2 regions of the Phreatobacter oligotrophus genome follow, and region 2 is predicted to be linked to the other one. Evidence: riboswitches for the same ligand, from Rfam matches in the RefSeq annotation. Region 2 holds a riboswitch; the other holds the start of a gene.

Region 1 (3,398 bases), on a different contig from region 2:
GTCCGCGATCGAGCCGGGGCGCAGGCCGTCACCCAGCGAGAACGACACGTCGTAGCGCCGCATGATGTCGCAGATCTCGTCGAAATGCTCGTAGAGGAAGCTCTCGCGGTGATGGGCGAGGCACCACTTGGCCATGATCGAGCCGCCGCGGGAGACGATGCCCGTGACGCGCTTGGCGGTGAGCGGCACATAGGCGAGGCGCACGCCGGCATGGATGGTGAAATAGTCGACGCCCTGCTCGGCCTGCTCGATCAGCGTGTCGCGGTAGAGCTCCCAGGTGAGCTTGACGGGATCGCCGCCGACCTTCTCCAGCGCCTGGTAGATCGGCACCGTGCCGATCGGCACCGGCGAGTTGCGGATGATCCATTCGCGGGTGTTGTGGATGTTGCGGCCCGTCGACAGGTCCATGACCGTGTCGGCGCCCCAGCGGATGGCCCAGACCAGCTTGTCCACCTCTTCCTCGATGGAGGAGGAGACGGCGGAATTGCCGATATTGGCGTTGATCTTCACCAGGAAATTGCGGCCGATGATCATCGGCTCGAGTTCCGGATGGTTGATGTTGCAGGGGATGATCGCGCGGCCGCGGGCGATCTCCGAGCGGACGAATTCAGGGGTGATGAAGGCCGGGATCTCCGCGCCGAAGCTCTCGCCATCGGCAATGGTTTGGGCGGCGCCCTCGATCATCGCCTTGCGGCCGAGATTCTCGCGCTCGGCGACGTAGATCATCTCCTTGGTGATGATGCCGCGCCTCGCGAACTCGTACTGGGTGACGGGCGCATCGCCGACGCCGCGCAGCGGCTGGTGGGAGATCGGGAAGGCGCGGGCGAGGTGGCGGCCGGCATGGCCGTTGTCCTCGGGCTTCACCTCGCGGCCGTCATAGGCCTCGAGCCCGCCGCGCTCCAGCGCCCAGGCGCTGCGGGCGCGGGCAAGGCCCTTCTCCACGTCGATGACGACGGAGGGGTCGGTATAGGGACCCGACGTGTCATAGACCGGCAGCGGCGGCTCGCCCGAGCCTTCCGACAGGATGATCTCGCGCAGCGGCACGCGCAGGTCCGGCGCGGATGCCGGGATCGCATGCACCTTGCGGGAGGCGGGGAGCGGACCGGTGGTGACCGCGGGCTTGATGTCCTTGACCGGGACGTTCATGGGGCGCCTCCCTTCAGGCAGATGATGTTGGCCGGATGCGCGAACGCGCGTCGGCGACAGGCGGATGGGCCAGAGGCAAGACGGACGGGGATTGTCGTGAAGCCAAGGTGTCCCATCCCTCCGCCGGCATGACCCGGATCAGGTTCAAGGGTCGCTTGCGGGGTTCCGGTGAGGGAACGGTGCAGCCTCTCAGCCCCTTCGTCGGGGCCCCCCTTGGACGGGGCCCAATCTGGACCCTTCGCCGGCGAAGTCAAGCGAATGGCTGAGGGAGGGGGGATGCGCGCCGAAACGGCTGGAGTGCACTGTCCTCGCCGTCATGCCCGGCCTTGTGCCGGGCATCGACGACGTGAACACCGCCGAATGGAAGGAATTCGTGGATGCCCGGGATAAACCCGGGCATGACGGGCAGAGGCGGCTCAAAGGGAAGAGCTCAATCCAAGCTCCTCACCCGCCGAACACCGCCTTCTCCAGCGCGATGAAGGCCCGCGCCCGGTGCGACAGGCCGGCGCCCTTCGGCGGCAGGCCGTGCTTCTCCTCGGCCGTCATCTCGCCGAAGGTCAGGGCATGGCCGTCCGGCTGGAACATCGGGTCATAGCCGAAGCCCTTCGGCCCCCGCGGCGGCCAGGCGAGCGTCCCGAAGACGCGGCCCTCGAAGATGCGCTCGGAGCCATCGGGGAAGGTCAGGGCCAGCGCGGAGATGAAATGCGCCCGCGCCCCGGCCGTCGTCACGCCGCGCAGGGTGAGCTCGCGGTCCACCCGCGCCATGGCGGCGGCGAAGTCGCGCGGCTTGCCGGCCCAGTCGGCGGTGAAGAGGCCGGGCGCGCCATCCAGCGCATCGATGGCGAGACCGGAATCGTCGGCGATGGCGGGAAGACCCGTCGCATCCGTCGCCGCCCGCGCCTTGATCAGCGCGTTCTCGGCGTAGAGCGTGCCGGTCTCGTCGGGCTCGGGCAGCCCCAGTTCGCCGGCCGAGACGAGCTCGACGCCATGGGGCCCGAGCAGGTCGCGGAATTCGGCGAGCTTGCCGGCATTGTGGGTGGCGACGACCAGGCGCATACCAGCCTCCAATACCGCCATTTTACGTGACATGTCGCTTACCGTCTGATCAGGTGCCGCTGCGGAATCATCCGATTCCGCACGTGCATTCAAGGGGTTTATCCGTGGCAACGACCGTAATGATGAGGCACCCTCAGACCGGCCTGGTGAAGAAGGGCCTGGTGGGCTTTTCCTGGACCACGCTCTTCTTCGGCGGCTTTCCCGCCCTGTTCCGCGGCGACATCGTCATCGGCCTCGTCACCATGGTGCTGAGCTTCTTCACCCTCGGCATCAGCAACATCATCTGGGCCTTCATGTACAACAAGCAGTACACGACGCGCCTGGTCGAGGGTGGCTATGTCTTCGCCGATGGCGAGGCGCTGAACGCCCTCGCCCGCTCGAAGCTCGGCATCGCCTGATCAGGCGACCGCCGTCTTCTGCAGGTCGACGAGGCGGGCGCAGCCGCCACGGGCGAGATCCAGCAGGCTGAGAAGCTCCTCCTGGCTGAAGGGGGTCTTCTCGGCCGTGCCCTGGATCTCGACGATGCCGCCGCCGCCGGTCATGACGAAATTGGCGTCGGTGTCGGCTTCCGAATCCTCGGCATAATCGAGGTCGAGGACTGGCGTGCCCTGGTAGATGCCGCAGGACACCGCCGCGACATGGTCGCGGATCGGGTTCACCTTCAGCATGGACCGGGCGGTCATCCAGGCGATGCAGTCATGCAGCGCCACCCAGGCACCGGTGATCGCGGCCGTGCGGGTGCCGCCATCGGCCTGGATCACGTCGCAATCGATGGTGATCTGCCGCTCGCCGAGCGCCTGCAGGTCGACGATGGTGCGCAGCGACCGGCCGATGAGGCGCTGGATCTCCTGGGTGCGCCCCGAGGGCTTGCCGGAGGTCGATTCACGGCGGGTGCGCTCCAGCGTCGCCCGCGGCAGCATGGAATATTCCGCCGTCACCCAGCCGCGGCCCTGGCCGCGCAGCCACGGCGGCGGCTTTTCTTCCAGCGACGCCGTGCAGAGCACATGGGTGTTGCCGAACTTCACGAAGCAGGAGCCCTCCGCATAGCGGGCGACGGCGCGCTCCAGCGAGACGGGGCGCAGCGCATCGGGGGCGCGTTTGGAGGGACGCATGGGCGTGATCCTGGGGAGAGGGGGCCGGGTCGGGCGGTCATAGGGCCGAACGGTCGGGGCGGCAAGGACGCTCCATCGGGCGCC
Region 2 (3,398 bases):
GCGCTCCTGCACCCACGCGACCGGCTTCTTCAGCTTACGCGCCGCCACCATGCAGAGCGGATACTCGCGGAACATGAAGGTCTTGGTGCCGAAGCCGCCGCCGACATCGGGCGTGACGACGCGGATCTTCTCCTTCGGCATGTTGAAGATCTTGGTCGCCAGCGTCGCCTGGATGCCGTGCGAGCCCTGGCTGCCGAGGGTGAGCGTGAAGCCCTTGGACTTCGCGTCGTACTCGGCGAGGCAGCCGCGCGTCTCCATGTAGTTGGTGATCAGGCGGTTGTTGACGATGGTCACCGAGACGGTGCGGTGGGCCTTCTCGAAGGCCTTGGCCGTGGCGTCGGCATCGCCGAGATGGACCTCGCCGCAGAGATTGCCGGCAATGTCCGGCCAGACCTGCGCGGCGCCGGGCTTCAGCGCATCGACGGCGTCGATGATCGGCTCACGCGAGGTCCATTCGATCTCGATGGCCTCGGCGGCATCCTTGGCGCGGTCGAGCGTGTCGGCCACGACGAAGGCGACGCCGTCACCGACATGGCGCACCGTCTTCGAGCAGAGCACCTCCCATGGCGGGTTCGGGATCGGCTTCACCGAGGGGATCTGCGACAGGCAGGGCAGGAGCCCGACGCCCTCGAGGTCCGCATGGGTGAAGATGGCCTTCACGCCCTTCATGGCGCGCGCGGCGGAGGTGTCCTTGATGACGAAATCGGCGAAGGCGAAGGGCGAACGCAGCACATAGCCGACGAGGGCGCCTTGCGGCACGAGGTCGGAGACATAGCGGCCCTCGCCCTTGATCAGCGGCGCGTCCTCGACCCGGCTCACAGCCTGGCCCATTCCGAATTTCGTCGGCGTCATGTCACGTGCTCCGGGGAACTCGGGGAAGAGAATGGAACGCTTCGAGCCTGCGAGGCAAGATGGACCGATAGCAGGGGCGCAATGCGGTGCTGGCTGGCCCGAGACCGCATCCCTGTCGTAGGAAAGGACCCGTCAGCCGGAGCCGTGCATGTCCGAGGACGACCGAAACGCGACACCCCCCGCCATCTATGTCGGCCTCGCCTTCTGCATGGCGGCGGTGGCGTGGTGGTTCGCCTACTACGCCCAGTATGGCGGCGCCTTCGGGCTCCTCGGCCTGAAAGTGGCCTGCATCGGCTTTGCGACGCCGGAATGCAGCTTCTTCCAGGCGAATATCCGCGGCAGCGTTCCGCGCTACGTGCCGGTTCTCTGGTATGCGGGCATGGTGACGCTCGCCTTCGGCGTCTGGCAGCTCTGGCAGCAGCGGCCGAAATAGGGCGCTCGGTCAGAATGCCTTGAACGTGATGATCGTGTGGGTGTCCTGGATGCCCGGGATCAGCTGCACCTTCTCATTGACGAAATGGCCGATGTCGGTGCCCGGCTCGACATAGAACTTCACCAGCAGATCGAAATTGCCGGCGGTCGAGTAGATCTCCGAGGCGATCTCGCGATCGGCGAGGGCGGCAGCGACCTCATAGGCCTTGCCGAGCTGGCATTTGATCTGGACGAAAAAGGCGATCATGAGGACCTCGCGGCGCAGATGGCCTGACATGCCACCAAAGCCGGCGCGCGTCATCCCCTCGCGTGGCGGTTGCCATGCGGCGCCGGCCTCCCTTGCGCCGGCGAAGCGCTTGGCCTAACTCTTGGGACATCTCGTCGGGGTGCCCCAAAGGGGCTGAGAGGCCGGTCACGGCCAACCCGTCGCACCTGATCCGGGTCATGCCGGCGGAGGAAACCGAGATGGATGCCCTGTCCCCGTCCGGGGAAGCCCTGTCGCCCCATACCGTCGTCGCCGCTGCGCAAGCTGGCCTTGCCGCCATCCGCGCCCGCCGGCCGCGCATCCATTGCATCACCAATTCGGTTGCGCAGGCCTATACGGCGAACGCGCTGCTCGCCATCGGCGCCATTCCCTCCATGACCACCTCGCCCGACGAGATCGCCGCCTTTGCCGGCAGCGCCGACGGGCTGCTCGTCAATCTCGGCACGCTGGAGCCGGAGCTGCGGGCGGTGATCGCAACGGCCATCGATGCCGCCGCGGGAGCAGGCCGGCCCTGGCTGCTGGACCCGGTCTTCGTCGACCGCTCGCCGCCGCGGGCGGCCTTCGCACGGGAGATCGCGGCGCGCCGTCCGACGGTCATCCGCGCCAATGCCGCCGAGATCGGCGCGCTGGCCCCGGGGGAGGGGCCCGCGGCCCTCGCCGCACGGCTCGGCACGGTCGTCGCCGTCACGGGGGAGGCCGACAGGGTGACGGATGGGGCCAAGGGCTTCGCCATCGCCAACGGCCATCCGCTGATGGCGCGCGTCACCGCCATGGGCTGCGCCGGTGCCGCCATCACCACCGCCTTCCTGTCGGTCGGCGCCCCGCCGATGGTCGCGACCGCGGCCGCCCTCGCCGTGCTCGGCCTTGCCGGGGAGGTTGCGGCGCGCACCGCCTCGGGGCCCGGCAGCTTCGCCATCGCCTATCTCGACGCCCTCGACGCGCTCACCCCCGACGCCCTCGCGGACGGAGCGCGCATCAAAGTCCTCACGCCAGGAGACGCCTCGTGACCGCCATCGCCGTGACCATTGCGGGCTCGGATTCCGGCGGCGGCGCCGGCATCCAGGCCGACCTCAAGACCTTCTCCGCCCTCGGCGTCTATGGCGCGAGCGTCATCACCGCACTGACCGCACAGAACACCCTCGGCGTGCAGGCGATCCACGACGTGCCGGCGGCCTTCATTGCTGCGCAGATGGATTCGGTCTTCTCCGACCTCGCGGTCGGCGCCGCCAAGATCGGCATGCTCTCGCAGGTGCCGGTGATCGAGGCCGTGGCCGCGGGCCTCGACCGCCACGGCGTCAAGGCCGTCGTGCTCGACCCCGTCATGGTCGCGACCTCTGGCGACCGGCTGCTCAACCCCGATGCCATCTCGGCGCTGAAGCGGCTCTTGCTGCCGCGCGCCGTCGTGGTGACGCCGAACCTCCTGGAGGCGGCGGCGCTGCTCGACCAGCCGGTAGCGCTCGGCGAGGAGGACATGCTGGCCCAGGGCCAGAGGCTCATCGCGCTTGGCGCGCCGGCCGTGCTGATGAAGGGTGGCCACGGCCATGGTGATACCAGCGTCGACCTGCTGGTGACGCGCGAGGGCGCGGTGCGGCTGGAGGCCCCGCGCATCGCCACCCGCAACACCCACGGCACGGGTTGCACGCTCTCCTCGGCCATCGCCGCGGGCCTCGCCAAGGGATTCCCGCTCGGCGAGGCCGTGTCCGAGGCCAAGGACTACGTCACGAAAGCCATTGCTGCCTCCGACCGCCTTTCCATCGGCTCCGGCCACGGACCGACCCATCATTTTCATGCCTGGTGGTGACATGACCCCGACCCGCCGTTCCGCCCTCGCTGCCGGCGCCGCCGGCCT

Evidence for each region. Region 2 has a riboswitch for thiamine pyrophosphate ahead of C8P69_RS16915 (hydroxyethylthiazole kinase). Riboswitches for the same ligand answer to the same signal wherever they lie in the genome.
Region 1: it holds a riboswitch for thiamine pyrophosphate, as region 2 does, so the genes downstream of both, thiC (phosphomethylpyrimidine synthase ThiC) here and C8P69_RS16915 (hydroxyethylthiazole kinase) in region 2, are expected to answer to the same signal.

The regions. Positions count from the first base shown of each region.
Region 1 is NZ_PZZL01000014.1:21,247-24,644, reverse strand. Features, by position in the region: gene thiC (phosphomethylpyrimidine synthase ThiC) at 1-1,146, opposite strand, end outside; TPP riboswitch at 1,245-1,370, opposite strand; gene C8P69_RS20800 (non-canonical purine NTP pyrophosphatase) at 1,591-2,202, opposite strand; gene C8P69_RS20795 (hypothetical protein) at 2,325-2,600, shown strand; gene rph (ribonuclease PH) at 2,601-3,314, opposite strand.
Region 2 is NZ_PZZL01000008.1:23,196-26,593, forward strand. Features, by position in the region: gene C8P69_RS16900 (xanthine dehydrogenase family protein molybdopterin-binding subunit) at 1-852, opposite strand, end outside; gene C8P69_RS16905 (hypothetical protein) at 1,001-1,285, shown strand; gene C8P69_RS16910 (Lrp/AsnC ligand binding domain-containing protein) at 1,295-1,531, opposite strand; TPP riboswitch at 1,657-1,761, shown strand; gene C8P69_RS16915 (hydroxyethylthiazole kinase) at 1,750-2,556, shown strand; gene thiD (bifunctional hydroxymethylpyrimidine kinase/phosphomethylpyrimidine kinase) at 2,553-3,350, shown strand; gene C8P69_RS16925 (TRAP transporter substrate-binding protein) at 3,352-3,398, shown strand, end outside.